4 regions of the Arthrobacter sp. Sr33 genome follow, and region 1 is predicted to be linked to each of the others. Evidence: riboswitches for the same ligand, from Rfam matches in the RefSeq annotation. Region 1 holds a riboswitch; each other region holds the start of a gene.
What was found. Region 1 has a riboswitch for S-adenosylmethionine ahead of ACX80T_RS02780 (MetQ/NlpA family ABC transporter substrate-binding protein). Riboswitches for the same ligand answer to the same signal wherever they lie in the genome.
Positions count from the first base shown of each region.

Region 2: another riboswitch for S-adenosylmethionine. It lies ahead of ACX80T_RS15325 (OsmC family protein); the one in region 1 lies ahead of ACX80T_RS02780 (MetQ/NlpA family ABC transporter substrate-binding protein).
Region 3: another riboswitch for S-adenosylmethionine. It lies ahead of metX (homoserine O-acetyltransferase MetX); the one in region 1 lies ahead of ACX80T_RS02780 (MetQ/NlpA family ABC transporter substrate-binding protein).
Region 4: another riboswitch for S-adenosylmethionine. It lies ahead of ACX80T_RS11900 (aminotransferase class V-fold PLP-dependent enzyme); the one in region 1 lies ahead of ACX80T_RS02780 (MetQ/NlpA family ABC transporter substrate-binding protein).

Region 1 covers NZ_JBTNDD010000001.1:554,189-559,054, reverse strand. The annotation lists gene ACX80T_RS02790 (methionine ABC transporter permease) at 1-511, opposite strand, end outside; gene ACX80T_RS02785 (methionine ABC transporter ATP-binding protein) at 511-1,539, opposite strand; gene ACX80T_RS02780 (MetQ/NlpA family ABC transporter substrate-binding protein) at 1,609-2,490, opposite strand; SAM riboswitch class IV at 2,702-2,818, opposite strand; gene ACX80T_RS02775 (YybH family protein) at 2,937-3,362, shown strand; gene ACX80T_RS02770 (putative bifunctional diguanylate cyclase/phosphodiesterase) at 3,356-4,678, opposite strand.
Region 2 covers NZ_JBTNDD010000014.1:6,418-11,283, reverse strand. The annotation lists gene ACX80T_RS15330 (sodium:solute symporter family protein) at 1-1,053, opposite strand, end outside; gene ACX80T_RS15325 (OsmC family protein) at 1,026-1,433, opposite strand; SAM riboswitch class I at 1,538-1,636, opposite strand; gene ACX80T_RS15320 (IS110 family RNA-guided transposase) at 2,149-3,351, shown strand; gene ACX80T_RS15315 (hypothetical protein) at 3,714-4,142, shown strand; gene ACX80T_RS15310 (ParB/RepB/Spo0J family partition protein) at 4,482-4,866, shown strand, end outside.
Region 3 covers NZ_JBTNDD010000005.1:172,809-177,674, reverse strand. The annotation lists gene ACX80T_RS09015 (DeoR/GlpR family DNA-binding transcription regulator) at 1-295, shown strand, start outside; gene ACX80T_RS09010 (CPBP family intramembrane glutamic endopeptidase) at 326-1,135, shown strand; gene ACX80T_RS09005 (VOC family protein) at 1,177-1,818, opposite strand; gene ACX80T_RS09000 (hypothetical protein) at 1,823-2,251, opposite strand; SAM riboswitch class IV at 2,369-2,504, shown strand; gene metX (homoserine O-acetyltransferase MetX) at 2,523-3,656, shown strand; gene ACX80T_RS08990 (SGNH/GDSL hydrolase family protein) at 3,671-4,492, opposite strand; gene ACX80T_RS08985 (alpha/beta hydrolase) at 4,608-4,866, shown strand, end outside.
Region 4 covers NZ_JBTNDD010000008.1:98,308-103,173, reverse strand. The annotation lists gene ACX80T_RS11910 (metal ABC transporter solute-binding protein, Zn/Mn family) at 1-186, opposite strand, end outside; gene ACX80T_RS11905 (class I SAM-dependent methyltransferase) at 236-994, opposite strand; gene ACX80T_RS11900 (aminotransferase class V-fold PLP-dependent enzyme) at 1,077-2,441, opposite strand; SAM riboswitch class IV at 2,478-2,591, opposite strand; gene hisN (histidinol-phosphatase) at 2,645-3,454, opposite strand; gene ACX80T_RS11890 (cold-shock protein) at 3,743-3,946, opposite strand; gene rsgA (ribosome small subunit-dependent GTPase A) at 4,049-4,866, opposite strand, start outside.

The DNA of each region.
Region 1 (4,866 bases):
CGCCCACGTACCCGGCAACCGCTGACATGTCGACCAGCGCCACGAAGATGAACGTGTACCCGAGGATCAGCGGGCCGAGGGCTTCGGGGATAAGGATGGTCAGGATGATGCGGAGGCGCCCGGCCCCGACGGATCGCGCCGCCTCGATCACGCCGGGTTGGACAGTCAGGAGGTTCTGTTCAACAATGCGGCTGATCCCGAATGCGGCGGCCAGCGACAGGGTGAAGATGATGGCGCTGTTGCCAATTCCGGTTCCGGTGACCGCCCTGGCCAGTGGTTGTGCCGCGGCGAGGAAGATGATGAACGGGATGGGCCTGAAGATGTTCACGATGATATTCAGGGTGCTGAACACGGCGCTGTTGCCGAGGATACTGCCGGCTCGGGTGGTGTAAAGCCCGATGCCGAGCAGCAGTCCGCCGAGGCCGCCAAAGAACAGGCTGAACCCGACAATGTAGAGGGTCTCGTAAGTGGCGACCCACAGCTCCGGGGTGAGGTCAATGAGGGAATCCATCAGCTGAGCTCCTTCACAGTGATGCGACCGGACAGCCCGGTCAGCGCAGCGTCGACCGCGCCGTCGGGCCCGGTGAGTGCGAGGGTGAGATGGCCGAATGCGCGGCCCCGAATGTCGTTGATGCCGCCGTAGATCAGTTCGAACTCGACGCCGGCGGCCGCCAACTCGAGGAACACCGAGGCTTGCGAGGAGTCGCCGTCCCGGAAGGAGAAGGTGACGATCCGGCCGGTGTGCCGCTCCTGGAGAACCGCGAGTTCGTCGGGTGAGGGGATCCCCCGGACCACGGTGGAAACGAACCGTTGGGATGAGGCCTCGCGCGGATTGGAGAAGACGTCGAACACATCACCCTGCTCCACGATCCGGCCGCTGTCCATCACCGCCACCTTCGTGGCGAGGGTCTGGATGACGTCCATTTCGTGGGTGATCACCACTATGGTGATGCCCAACTCCTCATTGACCCGCCGTAGCAGGCGCAGCACCTCATGGGTGGTCTCGGGGTCCAACGCAGACGTCGCCTCATCGGCGAGCAGGATTTTTGGCGAGGTGGCGAGTGCCCTGGCGATGCCGACGCGCTGTTTCTGGCCGCCGGACAGCTGTTCGGGGTAGTTGGAGGCCTTATCGGCCAGTCCCACAAAGTCGAGGAGTTCGGTGACGCGCGCCTGGATTTCGTCGCGGCTTTTCCCAGCGACGCGCAGGGGGTAGGCGACGTTGTTCCAGACTGTTTTGGCGTTGAACAGGTTGAACTGCTGGAAGATCATCCCGATGTCGAGACGTAGTTTGCGCAGTTGCCGGTCCGGGACGTTGGTGACCTGCTGGCCGTCGACAATGATGGTGCCGCTGCTGGCCTTTTCGAGAGCGTTGATCAGGCGGACCAGGGTGCTTTTCCCGGCCCCCGAGTAGCCGATGATCCCGTAGATCTCTCCAGCCTCGATGTCGAGGCTGACGTTGTCAATCGCGTGCACGGGAGCGTCGCCGCGGCGGCCCGGAGGGAAGCTTTTGGTAACTCCCTGCAGGGAAATGAGTGGCATGGTTTTCCTTGATAAACGGCCCTGCGGCCAGCCGGGACCGCCAGCTGGCCGCAGGGCAGGGAGGGCTGGTTAGCCTTGGGCGCGGGTGTCTTCCTCGACGGTGTCGAGGGTGGTCTGCAGCTCATCGGGGGTGACCTGAAGGAACTCGGCGGTCCCGCCGGAGGTCTCCTGGACGGCGTCCTGCACCTCCTGGTTTTCCTGGTAGATGCTGATCAGCTTCTGGTACGTCTCGTTGCCCTCTTCGCCGGCGCGGGCGGCGAACACGTTCACGTACGCGACGGCGGCAGGATCGGTCGGATCGTCCTGGGCAATGGCGTCCTCGAAGTTCAGGCCAGCGTCCTGGACAAAGTCGTTATTGATGATGGCGGCGGCGACGTCGGGCAGCGAGGTGGGGGTCAGCGACGCTTCGAGCGTGGTGACGGTGACCTTGGACGCGTCCTCATCAATGTCGTCGATCGTCGAGAAGGCGCTGCCGCCGTCGTCGAGCACCACCAGACCGGCGGACTGAAGGACCAGCAGCCCGCGGGCGAGGTTGCTCTCGTCGTTGGGGACAGCAACCGTCGATCCTTCGGGGATCTCCTCCACCGACCCGTACTGGGTTGAGTACAGGCCCAGCGGGTAGATGGCCGTGGAGCCGATCGGGGCCAGCTCCTCTCCGCTGGATACGTTGTAGCGGGCCAGGTACACCAGGTGCTGGAACTGGTTGAGGTCCAGTTCACTTTCGCTTAGCGCGGGGTTGGGCTGGGTGTATTCGGCGAAGTCGATGACCTCCAGCTCGATGCCTTCCTCGGCAGCGGCCTCGGTGAGCAGGCCCCATTCCGGGTCGCTGGCGCCGACGACGCCGAGCTTGATGCTTTCATTTCCGGAACCGGACTCGCCCGAACCACCACATGCCACAGTGAGGGCGAGGAATGGGGCAACGGCGATAGTGAGAAGGGTGCGGGATTTCATGGGGGTTTTTCCTTTGAACGGGGTACGTCAGTGGGGTCCGGTCGGCCGATAACACGGGCCAGGCGTTACCACTGGACAGGCAGATAGGCAGGAGTGAAGTGCTGCGATAACTGCAGCGACATTCGGGGAGTTTCCTCGGGGTTACATGCTGGCTCGCTTCAAGATGGCGGGCGGTATCCACGACGACCCCTCGGCGGGGTCAATTCTGGATACGCCGTACTTGCCGTCCGGGGACTTGTTCCGGCGGCCGAATCTTCACCTGGAGCACCCCGCTACGGGAGAGGGTTGCTGGTCAACCGGCCAGGGCCGTTGGTTGACACTCTTGATTCTGGAGATCACGCTAAGGCAGAAAATTTGTTGGGTCAAAACCTGGCCGTTACCGGTCGTCATAAATGACTTGCGCGTACCCGTTCCGTTCATCGGTCGGGCATGCGAGGATCGCCTTCATGGATGAAGAGTCGATCACTCAGGTTCTCGAACAGTATGCTGCAGCCGTATTCGGGAAGGATGTTGATGCCCTGCTGGCCCTGTACGACGACGACGTCCGGGTTTTCGACTTATGGGACGTGTGGAGCCACCAGGGTGCAGACCCGTGGCGGGAATCAGTGGCCGGGTGGTTCGCTTCGGTGGGGGATGAGCGCGTCAGGGTGGACTTCGATGACGTTCAGACTCTGGTTACCGAGGACCTGGCAACCGTGCACGCCATCATCACCTACCGCGACATTGGGCCCGACGACGTCGAACAGGACTCCATGCAGAACCGCCTGACCTGGGTTCTGGGGCGCCGCGATGGTGACTGGAAAATTGTGCACGAGCACACGTCAGCTCCGGTCAACGGCGAGACTTTCAAGGTCAACCTGCAACGCTACTGACCAACCAGTTGGGGTTCTCCCAGGCGCATATTATCGGGCCGCGGAATGAACCACGGTTCGAGGTCCTCCGCCGACATGGGGCGGGTGTAGAAGTAGCCCTGCGCGAGGTCGCAGTCCAGCTCGGTCAGCGCGTGTAGCTGGGCTGGCATTTCAACGCCTTCGGCGACGGCGATCAGGTTCGTGGCGTGGGCGAGCTGGATGCAGGACGCAACAATCGCGTGGTCCTTGCTGTCGGTAGTGAGCCCGGCAATGAAGGAGCGGTCGATTTTCAGTTCGTCGATCGGAAAGCGCTTGAGATAGGTGAGGCTGGAATGGCCAGTACCAAAATCGTCGATTGCCAACCTGACGCCCAGGGCCTTGAGAATTTCGAGGGTCCGCAGCGCGGCAACTGGATCCGCGGTGAGCGCCGTTTCGGTGATTTCCAGGGTCAGGAGCCCCGGAGCAACACCATGGCGTTCAAGCGCTTCAGTGACCATTTCTTCGAGGCGGGGATCGCTGAGCTGGATGGCTGAGATATTGACTGACATTCGTACTGGGGGCCGTCCCGCCGCAGAGCGGTGCCATGTGGCCTGTTGCGCGACGGCAGCGTTGATCACCCAGGCTCCGAGCGGCAGGATAAGCCCGGATTCTTCGGCGAAGTCGATGAAAGCTGAAGGTGCCAGCAGGCCCTTATCGGGGTGATCCCAGCGCACCAGTGCCTCGAATCCGTTCATCTGGCCGCTGACGAGGTCAATCTGGGGCTGGAAGAAGAGGCATAACTCTCCGTCCTCGATGGCACGGCGCAGTTCACCGCGGCGATTCAGCTGGCCGTCGTCGGGATCGCTGTGCATGCTGCACTCCACCTCGCAGCGGTTACGGCCCCGCTTCTTGGCCTGGTGCAGTGCCGCGGCAGCCCGACCCACCAGCCGGTCAGGGTTGTCAGTTTCGCTGGCCATCGAAACGCCAATACTGACCGTGATTTCAATGCTGGTCCCGCCAACCGCCATCGGCGCGCTCAGGGCCTCCAATAGCTCGGCGGCCACCGACTGCGCCTCCCCGGCGTCGGCGAAGTCAGCCAGTACCGCAAATTCGACACCCGACAACCGAGCGACGACTGCAGATGGATGCACCGCGGCACGGATCCGCTGCGCGACGATACTCAGAGTCTCATCCCCAGCAGCGATCCCCAGACCGACATTGACCGTCCGGAAGAAATCCAGGTCCACGATCAATAGTCCTCGGCGCTGTTTCCTGCCGGCCCGCTTTGCAAGGCAGAGCTGAAGCTCCGCCAGAAATCCACCCCGATTGAGCAATCCGGTGAGCGAATCATGGGTCATCAAATAATCGAAGCTAACCTTTGCCTGTGCAGGATTTCTGGCCTGTTCAAGGACACAGCTTCGCACTTCGGCGAGCGCCCGTGTGTAAGAACTGCTGTGATCAGACGCCAACTCTTCATCGGTCAGGCCGGTGGGGGTTTCGTCGATTGATGAATGGCTATTGGTGCTTGGTACTGGATCGAGCATGG
Region 2 (4,866 bases), on a different contig from region 1:
CAGCGCCCGACCAACGTCACGTCCGAGGCTGGTTGCACCCGAAAACTGGCATGGGCCCGCCCAGCTCAGGGCGCAGGCCCACACTCCCAGGAAGAAGACACCAGCCAGCGGCGCGGGAACCACCTCAGCGATATAGAGCGATACCGCCACCAATCCCAGGTCCTGTGACGGAACGACAATCGCAGCAGCGGTACCCAGCAAAGCCCCAATGACGATGAACGGGATGCCGAGACCCGCAGCGTAGAGCATGCCCTTGCGGCCGTCTTCGGGTGTGCGGCAGGACATGGTCATCTGGAAGGCGGCCTGCGCCAGAAGAACATTGACAATGAAAGTACCGAACCAGGCGGCAATCAATGTCACTCCCGCCGAGGACATATCCAGCATCTCCGGCTGATCCACGGCAAGCTGGCGGATGCCATCGATGCCCGGATTGATAAAGAATGCGAGGATTCCAACGGCGAGCATGCCGATGAAAACCACACAGTTGGCGGTCTGGGTGAAGGCAACAGCTCGCATTCCGCCTGCGGAGAGGAACACAAGGAGCAACAACGCCGTCACGATGATGGCGGCGTGGATTGAAAGACCGGTGAGAGCGTGCAGCGCGGAGGCAAAAGCGATGGCCGTCGCCACTGACCACATGGGGAAGGTCAACGCCGTGATTGACCCTGCAATCGCCTGGGCTTTACGACCGAACCGCTCCCCGATCATTCCAGTCACCGTTACCACCAAGCGTTTGCGCAACGGCTTGACGAGAATCAGGGCGATAAGGAGAACCTGCACCGTTTCCGCCACTCCATACCAGATAGCTGATATCCCTGTTCGGTAGCTCAGCTCCATGATGGCGATATAGGAGGATCCTGAAAACAGGCCCGTAATACAAAACGCCACGGTCCACGGGCTGAAGGTCCGGCTACCGACGAAGAAGCCCTCCCCATGATCTGCCCGGTTACGAGCGGCCCGGCTCGTCAAAGCCAGAAGTAGCGTGTACCCGACGGCAAGGCCGAGCGTCCAAAGTCCCGCGCTGGTCATGCCTCCGCCCCGGAAATCAGCCATACGAGGTTAAAGTCAACACCTGCGTCTCGCACCAAGTTGATGGCCGGACACCGCTTTTCGACCTGCCGCTTGAAGGTATCCAACTCTGATTCTGGAACCGGCGTGCGCAGATTCACCGTCAACGCGAAATTCTTAAAATGAGGGGAGACGTCCGCCGTCCCCCGGAATCCCCGAACGTCCTGCTGAGCTTGGGAAGAGGTATCGATGGCTTCAACGACGATGCCCAGTTCCCGTGCCACGGTTTCGATAACTACGGTGACGCAGCCGTTGACCGCTCCAACCACATACTGCATGGGAGTTGGGGATTTGTCGTTCCCGCCCACAGCAACAGGCTCATCGGTCCGGAAGGTAAACCCTCGAGTTTCAACGAGGGTGGTCATTGAGCCTTCCCACCTGCCCGTGGCCCGGACACTTTTGAGCCACTGGCCAGGGTCCCGTTCAGCGCTTGCCTTATTAGCGGACGCGGTAGGTACAGTCATTTCACTCTCCATCGGTCTGGCGGTAGCACCTTATCGAAGCCTGAGGCTCCAATGGGTTGCTGCGGCGTCATCGATCCAGATCTCTCGGCCGCTCGGGATGGTCGTACACAACTAAAGCCGGTCCGGTTTGATTCACGCAACTTCCACAGTTGGAATTACGGCGTGTGACAAAGGAGTGCAGCCATGAAGTCGAAACGCTCCCAGGCGGCGTATCTACGCCACTACCTGCACGCACGCTAACTTACGCGCCAGATATCCCCGCAGAGCGAGCCTAGGACACAAGCCCACTAAACGGGCCTCACTACCGTTCGGGCTGACAGCCGGCGCTCCCGACCGGTCGTCGCCGGAAACCACTCTCTTTTTTGCTGCTGTCCTTATGTTGTTGAGCAGGTAGTTTGCAGGGCAGTTGTAGTGTCTTGGCTACCCAGGGGTGATGGGTATGGCTTTTGCTGCTGTGCCGGACGGTTGTCACGGCTTCGAAGGATTGGCCGCCTGTTGCTTCGACGATGGCCCGACCGCTGATTGAGAGACGCGACAAGAAGATGATCGCTGGATAAGGACACGACGGCGAGGTTATCTGCTGGGCTTCATATTCGAACGATGAAGGGAGAGCGCTTTGTCGCAACTGTGGGCCGGGATAGACGCCGGCAAAACCCATCACCACTGCGTGGTCATTGACGCTGAGGGAGCCCGTTTGTTCTCTCAGAGGGTGGCCAATGACGAGACAGATCTGCTGGATTTGATGGGAAGCGTCGCGGCGCTTGATAGTGGGGGAGAGGTGGTTTGGGCCGTGGATCTGAACCACGGTGGGGCTGCACTGCTGATCGCACTGCTTGTAGCCCATGACCAGCACGTGCTCTACATTCCAGGACGCACGGTACATCACGCTTCTAGGACTTACCGTGGGGACGGCAAGACCGATGCGAAGGATGCCGCGGTGATCGCTGACCAGGCCCGGATGCGTCGGGATCTGCAACCGGTTCGTACCGGGGATGACATCAGCGTGGATCTGCGGATCCTTACCGCCCGCCGCACGGACAAGGCCTGCGACCGCACTCGCGCGATCAACCGCTTGCGTGCACAGTTGTTGGAATACTTTCCCGCCCTCGAACAGGCCTTTGACTACAGCAGATCCAAGGCCGGGCTGTTGCTGCTCACGAGATACCAGACCCCCGATGCGCTGCGTCGGCTCGGACAGAAACGCCTTCACGCCTGGCTTAGTAGCCAGGGCGCCCGCAGCAGCGCCGATGTGTCAGAAAGGGCCGTAACGGCCGCGAAATCCCAGTACACCACCGTTGCCGCCCAGCGGATCGGTGCGCCGATGGTCGCCGAGCTCGCGCAGGAAGTCCTGGATATTCAGAACCAGATCGACGCCTTGGACACGCTGATAGCCGAGCGCTTCCGCGAACACCACCAGGCAGAGATCATGCTCAGCATGCCAGGCTTCGGACCCCTGCTCGGAGCGGAATTCCTTGGCGCTATAGGCGGTGATCTGTCCGTTTTCGAAAGCGTCGACCGGCTTGCCGGAGTCGCGGGTCTCGCGCCGGCGCCGAAAGATTCCGGTCGGATACGGGGCAACCACCACAGACCGAGGCGATATGACCGGCGTCTTCTTCGGGCCTGTTACATGGCGGCTATGTCGAGTCTGCGAAGTTCGACCGCGTCCAGGACTTACTACGACCGCAAACGTGCAGAAGGCAAGACTCACGTTCAGTCCGTGCTTTCCCTGGCCAGACGCCGGCTCAACGTCCTGTGGGCTATGCTCCGCGATGGAACCGCCTACGAGCCGCCAGGAAACCCCAGTCCGTCGCCCGCCTAGGAAACGCCGTCGCGGCCATGACAGAAACGTTTGGGGCGTTTCCCGGATCAGGAAGGTCCTCGCTGTCGCTCGGGCAGTAGAAGCATTGTCTTTCATTTTTTTGCTGCTGTCCGTTGGATTCTACGTGCCCGCTCCGGCTGTTCAACCGGCCTGTGGCCGGCGGCGCGGGCGTGACTCGCCTCGGCGCTCCTACGTCGCTTATTTCCTCACCAACTCCCGACCGCTTGCCCTAACAGGTTGGCACCGCCTCCGTCGGACACAGCTCCGCAAGCTCCGCCAGCAGGCAAAAAACATGGTGGGGAAGAGGGAACGGGTGCTGGTCACTGAACGTTTCCCGCCCTGTGAACTAGAGGAGCGACCGCATGAGCGTTGGAATAATGACCCGTACGAACACCACCGATACCGACGAAACCGTCACCGTCCCCGGACTTCCCGCCGATGATCGGATGGGGGATGGGTATGACTGGATGGAAACCCTCGAAGATTCCGGCTGGTCAGCCCTGCCGAACTGGGGATCTGAGGGATGGGATGCCGGAGCCTGGCCGCTGATCGTCTTCGCCGTGGCCCGCGCCCGCGACGATTCCGAGGAACTTTTCGGTTACGGAACCTACGTTGAGGGCGACACGCACGAGCACTGGTTCCGCAGTCAGGCCGCGTGCTTCGAAGCGCTCACGTCCGAAGTGTTCTTCCACTGGCTGATGGGACAGTCCGACGGCCCTAAGGTCCTGCCCGCAACGGCAGGCGAACTGCCGGACGCAGACCGCAGGCCATACCTGGGCTGGACGGGCTAGAGGCCCTCCGGTGTCCTGGCCCCGAGCGGGCCAGGACACCGGAGAAGCAACCCAAATAATTCGTTGACAACATCATTGAGATTCCTTCGGATCATACGTACCTGCTCCACAGCGTCAACCGGCTCCGCCGGCTACGCGCATACCAATCCTGTCCGGCGCTCCTACGTCGCTTATTTCCTCCCAGAATTGATCCACCCTTGCCCCTACGGCGTTGAGCACTGCTCCGTCAGGCACAGCTACGCAAGCTCCGCCAGCAGGCAAAACCAACGGGGGAGAGGAACCCACACTGCTGGTCACCACAGGTTCCCCACCCACCCTGCGAACTAGGAGCACACCGCTATGTCTGTTCTCGAAATGATCGACCCCACCACCTTGACCATCGACGCCAACGTCCGCGCCGACGTGCAGCTCGACAAAGCATTCCTGGCTTCCATCAAAGAACACGGAGTAATCCAGCCAGTCGTCGCCCACCGCACCGACAGCGGGGGAGTGCACGTCCTGTACGGACAGAGGCGCACCCTCGCCGCCGTAGAAGCGAAGCTCGACCTGATGCCCGTCTACGTAGTCGAAAGCCTCACAGAGGCCGACAGGTTAGCTAAGCAGGTCGTGGAAAACGACCAGCGCCAAGGACTCACCGACAACGACCGCGCCGAAGCGTTCCACCAGCTTTCCCTACTCGGAGTCTCAGCCACCCAGATCGCGAAAAAGACTGGCGCAAAAAAGA
Region 3 (4,866 bases), on a different contig from region 1:
GCAGCGGGTGGCCCTCGACCTGGCGTTTGTCGGAGTCAACGGGCTGGACCCGGTCGTCGGGCCCACCATCAGCGACGAGGGTGAAGCCGCGGTCAACGCAATGGTCGCCAAACGCGCCGCCAAGGCCTACGTTGTCGCGGACTCGTCGAAGATCGGCACCCGATGCTTCGCGACCATGACCGGCTACACCTTCAGCAATCTGATCACCGACTCAGGAATCACCGCCGCTCAGCGGCGGTCGTTCGAAGAGCATGGGACCACCGTTATCGTCGCCCCGAAGCTGGGTGCCGACTAGCCCCAAGGATCGCCCACTAGGATGGCTGGCATGTCCACCGAGATACCCAAGGCGTCCACGACGTCGACGCCGGACGATGTCAACCGGTCGGCCCCCGTCCAACGTCGGCGGATCACCGCCGAGATAGCGATTGTGCTCGGACTTTCCCTCGGGCAATCGGCTGTCTACGCGGTGGTCAACCTGCTCGACAAGCTCAGCCAGGCGCCGCTCGCTGCGCAGACCACCCGGCTGAATCCGGTCCTGAATGACCGCCAGTACTTCGACCTCACCTACCAGCTGCTCGGCATCTTCTTCGCGCTGGTTCCGGTGTTCCTGGTGCTATTCCTCCTGACGGAACCGGGAAAGTCGGCGTTCCGCACCCTGGGATTCACTTTCAGCCGGCCACGGGTCGATTTCGGCCTGGGGTTCGGCCTGGCGATGGTCATCGGGGTCGGCACGCTCGGCGTCTACGCGGCGGGGCGTGCGCTGGGGATCACGACGGCAATCGAGCCCGCTGCGCTCGACGCCTACTGGTGGACCGTGCCCGTCCTGATTCTCTCGGCGCTGCGTCACGCAGTGGTCGAAGAGGTCATTGTGGTGGGATACCTGTTTCACCGGCTGAAGCAGCTGGGCTGGTCAATGCCGGTCATTATCATCACCAGTGCCCTGCTCCGGGGCAGCTACCACCTGTATCAGGGCTTCGGGCCGTTTATCGGCAATGTCCTGATGGGTCTGATCTTTGGATATGCCTACACCCGGAGCAAACGGGTGATGCCCCTGGTCATCGCCCACGCCCTGCTCGATATCGCCGGGTTTGTAGGCTTCGCCCTCTTTGGATCGGCGATTGGTATCGGCGACTAGTCGCGTGGCGACTTGTCGGCCGGTCACACGAAAGGGTGCAGTTAGATTTCCACCAGGCCGTTGGCAGTCTGGAAAGTCACGGACATGATGCCGGGAGTGCCATTGGGTGCCACCCACTGCACAACAACCTCATCGAGCGGCTCGGTCGCCGGCGTGCCCAGCCATTCAGCAATCCGGTCGGGGGACCCTGCAATGGTCAGCGAATCGAGGCGCACTGTAGCGGGTCGGGCCTGTGAGGGGTGCAGGGCCTCAGTACCGTCGTCCCACCGCAACATATAGGGGACCTGGGGATCAGCGATCAGCCCCTTGATGCCAATCTGCTGCCAGGTGAGCTCCTGACCGTCAGGAAATTTGCGGTTGCCCGGGACGGCGCTACGACCGAGGCGTTCCTCGAAGGGGGCCAGATCATCCACAGCAACACACCAACCCATCCAGCCGCCGCCAGCCTCGGACCGGGCGCGAACCGCCTGGCCGAAGGGAGCTTTGTCGGAAGCCGGGTGGTTCAGCACCTCAACAACTTCGAGATATTGACCGTTCAACATCGGGAAAATCATGTTCCTGGTGCCGAAGCGGGGATGCACACCACCCTTCACCGGGTCGACGCCGAGGGCATCGGCGATCCTCCCCGCAGTTGCTACGAGGCCGTCGGGTTCACAAGCATATGAGACATGGTCCAAGCGCATGGCCCTAGTTTGGCACTTTGTGATCTGTGTCTCGACTTAGGGGACCCTTACCGACGAAAAAGCGTCTCACGCCACCCCGGGCAGCCATCAGAACGATGATCAGCGCCGTGACCTGGAAGAAGCCACCCAGGTACACCGCATCGCCGAAGAGGAACGCCACCAGCTGGAGCACCAGGAGTTTGCTTCCGGGAAGCACCAGCAGCAGGGCCCCACCATTGATCACCCGGGGGAGAACCCGCTCAGCCGTACGGACGCGGGTCAACAGGGCCTTCTTCACCCGCATCACCAGTTCGAGCACCAGCTTCAGCAGCGCAGCGGTCAGCAACGCCAGGGTGAACGTCTCGGAAATCACCGCGGGAAACAGTTGAATGAACAGACCCAGGACGACGAGGTAGACAAATACATCGACGAGATCGATTGGGCGGATCCGCATGGCGCAAGCTTATCGGGCTGCTGGGGGTAGATCAGGGTCTTTCTTGCCACGGACGTTCAGATACACGGACGTTCACATATTTGCGTCGAAGCTGCGTTTTCGGGTTATCTAGGAACAGGTCACGAGTGCCAGCACGGAGCGGAACACCCCGCTCCACCAAGCCCCGGCTTGCTGGACGGCAACCCTCCTTCGCGGTGGGGTGCCCCGGGTGACGACCAGGCGGCGGACAGGGTGTCCGGCGCAAGCGCGGATTCCGAGGTGGGCGATACCAGTGACAACTATTCACACCGCACAACAGGACCGGGCCCAGGTGACACCTGACGGCGTCGTCCGCTCACTCGGTCTGGGCCCCTTCACCTGTGAAACCGGGGGGCACCTGCCCGAGGTTACGCTCGCCTATGAAACCTGGGGCACCCTCAACGACGATGGGTCCAATGCCGTCCTGATTCAGCATGCACTGACCGGCAGCTCCCATGTTGCCCGCGGCGATTCGACCGAAGACGGTTGGTGGGACCAGCTGGTGGGCCCCGGCAAAACCATCGACACCACCAGGTATTTTGTCGTATCCATCAATATGCTCGGCGGCTGCTATGGCTCCACCGGACCTGCGTCAGCGGACCCCGACGGCGTCCCCTGGGGCTCCCGATTCCCCTACCTCACGGTCAGGGATTCGGTCCGGGCCGAGGCCCTCCTGGCTGATGCGCTCGGAATCGATCGGTGGCACTCGGTGATCGGGGGGTCGCTCGGCGGCGCGAGGGCTCTGGAGTGGGCTCTGGTGTACCCGGAGCGGGTCGAACGGTGCGCAGTCATCGCCTGCACTGCCGCAAGCTCGGCAGAGCAGATTGCCTTCGCCCAGGCGCAGCTGCAGGCTATCCGGTTGGACCCGGGATTCGCCGCGGGGGACTACTACCCGGGCACAGGCCCGGTCGCCGGGCTCGGGCTGGCCCGGCGCATCGCCCACATCACCTACCGGTCCGAGCCGGAGCTGGAGCACCGCTTCGGTCGGGCGGCACAGGGTGCTGAGACACCCTTCGGCTCGTCGGACCCGGCAGCCCGGGGCAGATTTCAGGTGGAAAGCTACCTTGACCATCAAGCCAGCAAGCTGGTGGAACGGTTCGACGCCAACAGCTATCTGGTGCTGACCGAAGCACTCATGGGGCATGATGCCGGCCGGGACCGCGGTCCCCTGCACCTGGCGTTGCGGGATGCCACCGCCGAGTTCTTCATCGCAGCGGTTGACTCGGACCGGTTGTATTTCCCCAGCCAGTCCCACACCCTGGCACAGGCCTTGCCGGGGGAGGTGCCCGTCCACACGATCGTCTCACCGATCGGCCACGACGCCTTCCTGACCGAGATCCACCAGCTCGATCAACGCCTGCGGGAAGCCTTCTACACCGATCACTAGTGAATGACCGGGGCTTAGCCGCCAACGCCGGGGGGCATCCCGGGGCCAAAGATCGGAGCGGCATCGGGCCTTTTCGCCAGCACCCCGTCGCCCGAGGACTGGCGGCGGAGCCGGCGCAGCACCCAGGGGACGAAATACACCTTCGCCCACACCAGGTCCTCCGTCCGCGCGGCGCGCCAGCTCTGATGGGGCAGCGGCTGCGGTTCGAGCGGCGTCAGGGAATGGGGTACCGCGAGGGTTTCCAGCACCATCATGGCAATGGTGTGATGACCCAGCGGGGAAAAGTGCAACCGGTCTCCATCCCACATCTGCGGGTTCACCAGCTGCCGGAGCGCCCACATGTCTGCGATCAGGGCGTCATGCCGGGCGGCGATGATCCTCAGGTTCTCGTTGAAAATTGCCGTCCTGGACCTGAAGTTGCCCAGCACCGAATCTCTCGCGTCGGGGCCGGCGAACAGGACCACCGTCGCCTGATCCGCGCTGAGCGCCTCAACGGCACCATCCAGCCGGGCCGCCAGCTGGTCCGGGTCGCCACCCGGCCGGATCAGGTCGTTGCCGCCAGCCGAGATGGTGATCAGGTCCGGTTTCAAGGCCAAAGCCGGTGCAACCTGTTGGTCCACGATCTGGTGCAGCAGCCGGCCACGAACGGCGAGGTTGGCATATGCGAAATCTTCCCGGCTCCTGCTGAGTTCTTCGGCGACCCGGTCGGCCCACCCCCTGTTGCCGCCCACGCTCTCGGGATTCGGGTCACCAATGCCCTCGGTGAATGAGTCACCGAGGGCAACATAGCGGGTCCACGGATGCGGGATACTGTTCGCCACGCTGCTCTCTGGCATGCTGTCGTGAGGATCGGCCGGGGTGTCGGGCGTCAGGTACAGGTTCCGGTTCATCCTTCTATCCTGTTACAGACCGATACTGAACGCGACCCTCCGCGCGTGAAAGACTAGGTCAATGACTCTTTCGGAATCACCCCACCTGCCAGCCGCCGATCACGCCACCGCGCCTGCCTGGGATCCCGTGGTCCTGTGGTCGCGCCCCGCGGCGGAACGCGAGGGTACCGCCCTGCTCGTCATGTTCCACGGACATCTTGCCAATGAGGAAGACCTCATGGGCTTAGTCGACCATCTGCCGCCCAACCTCACGGTCGCCTCCGTGCGGGCCCCCCACGCGATGGGGCCAGGGTTTACCTGGTTCCCCCTCACCCAGGACA
Region 4 (4,866 bases), on a different contig from region 1:
GATGGATTCAACCCTGACGTGCCCGCCGCCCACCTGATCTGCCAGATCCGCGAGCACAGTGAAGGTGGTCAGCACCAGCGGGCGGTCGTCGTCGTCGGCTGGCCTCGCCTGCACAGCCGGGCTGGCACCGCAGCCGGTGAGTGCCAGTACGAGAAGAAGCACCAGCGGAATGAAAAGTTTCGGCATACCTAAATCTAACTCATTGGCATGCCTTAGCAACAGTGTTCCGGTCTTCTTACAAGCGGTCTGCCCGCCAGGAATGGGTGAAGTACGGCAACTCCACCTGAGCATCGGCGGCGAATCCCAGATGTTCGTGGAGGTACCAGTCGAGGTTGGCCTCGACCCTGGCCCGAATCTCTGGACCCGCCCGACGGTAGTAACTTCTGGATTTGGCGAGGTCGACGATATCTGAGGTGCTCAGCGGCTGCGCCCACCGCGCCGATCGCTGTTCAAGCGCCCCGAACTCCCGTCCAATCGCCGGCCGATGATCCGGTTTGTAGACATCTCCGGCATGCATGATCCGGCTAAGCCGGTGCACCCACGGCAGAGAAACATCCAACTGATTCCAGATCAGTCCCAGGCGGCCGCCCGGTGTGAGGATCCGTGCAGCCTCCGTGGTGGCTGCCACCGGATCAACCCAGTGCCAGGCTTGCGCCATGGTTACCAGATTGACCGAGGAAGCTGGCAGGCCGGTGGCCTCGGCGGTCCCGACGACAGCGACCACAGCGGGGAGCTTGGTGCTAAGGACCCCCAGCATGTCCGCCGAGGGGTCGACGGCGGTCACCTTCAGCCCACACCTCACGAGTTCTGCGGTGAAGATTCCGGTGCCCGCGCCGACGTCGGCTGCGGCGGACGCGCCGGTGGGAATCAGCCAGTCAACAATGTCGGTGGGATACCCGGGCCGGACCCGGTCGTACTGCGCACCGCCGTCCAGGTAGCCGCCGGCGAGGTGGACTCGCCGGGTGTCGTGCAGACGTGGGCCGCCGCGGGGCATCTGTGCGCTCCTGTTGTCGATGGGTGGGATCCAAGCCTATCCCGCACCGGTCAATCGCCTCCTGGCCCACCAGCTGCTGAGGCTAGTCCCTCGAGCACGGCGCAGCGCCCGCCGTCCCCGGCGTGTGGGGAGCCCACACCGGAAAGGTTCGTGTCTCGGCGGCCGGTACCCAGCGTTCCTCGTCCACTACATAATCTGCGGTGAGACCATCGGCCAGGAGGGACCGGAGGCCGCTCAGCAGCCGCTCGACGTCCGCGGGCTGGGATCCCAGACCCACGCTGGCCCGCAACGAACCCGACGGCAGCCCGAGCCGTTTGAGTAGGGGATGAGCGCAGAACTTGCCATCGCGGAGGCCCACCCCGTGTTCGGCAGACAAATACGCGGCGACAAGTCCGGCGTCGTAACCGGACACCGAAAAGTTCACCACCCCGATGGGGTCGGCACTGTCCGGGAAAAGCTGGTGCACTGTGACCCCCGGTAGCGTTTCGAGTCCGGAAGTCAACGCAGACCGGAGGGCCTGTTCATGGGTCAGCCAGGCATCCTCGTCCAGCGACGCGAGCACCTCGGCAGCATGCGCGAGGGCGGCGGCGCCCACCACGTTGGGCGAGCCACCCTCATGGCGGGCCGGTCCGGTGGCCCAGGAGACTGAATCGACTTTGACCCTCCGCACGGCTCCACCGCCGGGCAGGTACGGGGTGCCGGCGTCCAGCCAGTCCGGGCGGCCCACGAGCACGCCAGCACCGAACGGCGCGTATAACTTGTGACCCGAGAATGCCACATAGTCGATACCATCGCGGCTGATGTCGATCCGACGATGGGGTGCGAGCTGGGCGGCATCCACCACGATTCGCGCCCCGTGGGCGTGCGCCAATTCAGCCAACTCGCTGATCGGTAGAAGCTCGCCGGTGACATTGGATGCCCCGGTGACCGCCAGCAGACTGACCCCACCCGTGGATAGCTCGGCGCGGACCCGCTCAAGGGTGTCGGCGAGCGTCACGCCGGCCGTGAGGCTGCGGTGGGGGAGCTGCTGCCAGGGCAACAGGTTGGCATGATGTTCGACATCCAGGTACAACACCTCCCCCGTGGAGGGCACACAGCCGGCCAGCAGGTTCAGCGAGTCGGTGGTGTTGCGGGTAAAGATCACTAAGTCGTCGCTGCGTCCACCCACAAAACGCCGGACTGTTGTCCTGGCATTCTCGTACAGTGAGGTGGAAACCTGGGAGGTGTAGCCGGCGCCGCGGTGGACGCTGGCGTAGAAGGGGACAACCGTATTGACGAAGTCGAGGACCTCGACCAGCGCCGGAGCGGACGCGGCGTAGTCGAGATTGACGTAGCGTACCTCGCCGCCCCCAAGCAGCGGCACCAACAGGTCATCTCCCACCACCTTCGCCAACTGATTCACGGTTGAGGTGGAATGGTGGAACGGCTCGATGGTTGCAATAGTCATGCTGGATCTCCAACGGTGGTGGACCCCGCAGCAGGGTGTCCGCGCTTGCCAGCCCAGTCAGGGACGGCCTGGTCGTCACCCGGGGCACCCCGCCGCGAAGAGGAGGGTTGCCGGCCAGCAAACCGGGGTTTAGCGCTGACACTCGTGACCAATAGAAAAAGCCTAGGGCACGGCAGGCGCCCCAGGCTTTTTATTACGGCTTCTTAAAGCAAGTCATCAACATCAGGGTTGAGGATCTGCAGCACGTCATTGTGGAGGGTGCTGTTGGTGGCCAAAGCATTCCCGCCAAACGGTCCGTCGGTGCCTTCCAGCGAGGTGAAGCGCCCGCCGGCCTCGGTGATGATCGGCACCAGGGCCGCCATGTCATACAGGTTCAACTCAGGTTCGCAGGCGATGTCGACTGCGCCCTCCGCAACCAGACAGTAGGACCAGAAGTCGCCGTAGGCCCTGCTGCGCCACACCGAGTCGGTCAGGGTCAGGAATTCCGGCAGGTTCCCGCGTTCCTTCCAGCCCGAGAGGCTGGAATAAGACATCGAGGCATCCTCGAGCCGGGACACGTTGGATACCTTGAGCCGGCTTGCCGCCGCGAGGGACTTGCCCATGTAGGCGCCGGTCCCGGTGGCCGCCCACCAGCGTTTGCCCAGAGCCGGAGCGCTGACCAACCCGACCACCGGTTGCCCCTCGTCAATCAGCGCAATCAGGGTGGCCCAGACCGGGACGCCCCGCACAAAACTTTTGGTGCCGTCGATGGGATCGATGATCCAGCGACGCGAGCCGGCACCACTGCTTCCGAACTCTTCGCCGAGCACCGCGTCGCGGGGGCGGGCGCGGGAGAGTTGGCCACGAATCGACTCCTCGGCAGCCTTATCGGCATCGGTTACCGGGGTCAGGTCTGGCTTGGTCTCCACCACCAGGTCCTGGGCCTTGAATCGCGACATGGTCTGGTCGTCTACAGAATCGGCCATGACGTGGGCAAGGCGCAGATCATCGTTATAGCTTTGGCGGTGGTTCATACCTTCAACCTATCGCCTAACCCCGCGATAGTGCGGGATGTGCCCGGCCCCGTGGCACCAGCCCCGCACCAACGGGCCACCAGGTCCAGGTTTTCCGGAGTTTGCTCGCTTGTCCACTCGCTTGCCCACTGTATGGCCCGGTTCGGTGGAGAGTCCCGTAGCTGCCCATCGATTGCCCGGACACGGTGGGCAGGAGGCACCTTAAACGCCACAGGACACCGGCGGCGGTGAGCCGCTTCGGTGTCCTGTGGGGAGCCGTCCAGTGGGACGGGCTACGTATCTGGGTTATTAGATAACGGTGATGTTCTCGGCCTGCGGTCCCTTGGGGCCCTGCGTGGTCTCGAAGTTGACCTTCTGGTTCTCTTCGAGGGCGCGGAATCCGCTGGAGTTGATTGCTGAGAAGTGGGCGAATACATCCGCGCCGCCGTCATCAGGAGCAATGAATCCAAAGCCCTTTTCAGCGTTGAACCATTTGACTGTACCTGTTGCCATTTTTTTCATATTCCTTGTGTGTGAGAATCCCCCCGTGCTTCGGGGTTCTCGTTGAGGCGAAAATTAGTGCTTAACACCACAACTGCTTTAAGCCTATCAGGTCTACTGTTCGCCGAGCTCTTTAGCTTCTTGCGTATTTCCCTTGGGCTCGGGGACGCTGGAGCCGAGCAGCCGCCGTAGGGAGGCCAGCCGGACTGGGCCCGAAACGCCTGCCCGCCCCTCGCTCACCCACGGGTCCAGGCCGCACTTCACCGCTAGCCGGTCATGGCGGCATCCTCTGGCGCATTCAGCTGTACCTGGTTCAAGGTCGGGGAAGGCCTGAAGAATTCGATCCGGGTCAACATGGGCCAGACCGAACGAGCGGATACCCGGGGTGTCGATAATCCAGGTCCCCGGCAGGGAATCTCCGGCTTTCAAGGCAACCGCCGACGACGACGTGTGCCTTCCCCTGCCTGTCACCGCGTTCACTCCGCCGGTTGCCCGGTTGGATCCGGTGAGCGCGTTGACCATAGTGGATTTACCCACGCCCGAGTGTCCCAGCAGCACGCTGACTTTCCCATCGAGATGGGACCGCAACTGGTTGACGGCGTCACCGAGGAGCCGGGCGGACAGGCCGTCGTCCGAGGTGCTCTCCACTCCTTCATCGTCGGTGGCTGTTCGGCTGATGATGACCGGAAGATCGAGGTGCCGGTAGTTGTCGAGCAACTCGGTGGGGTCTTTCAGGTCTGCCTTGGTGACGCAGAGGATGGGCTGGATGCCGGCGTCGTAGGCTGCCACCAGAGCGCGGTCGATGAAACCGGTGCGAGGTTCAGGGTTCGCCGCGGCCACCACGATCACCAGCTGGTCCGCATTGGCGACGACGGCGCGCTCCACCGGATCGGTGTCGTCGGCGCTCCGGCGCAGCAAAGTCCGGCGCTCCT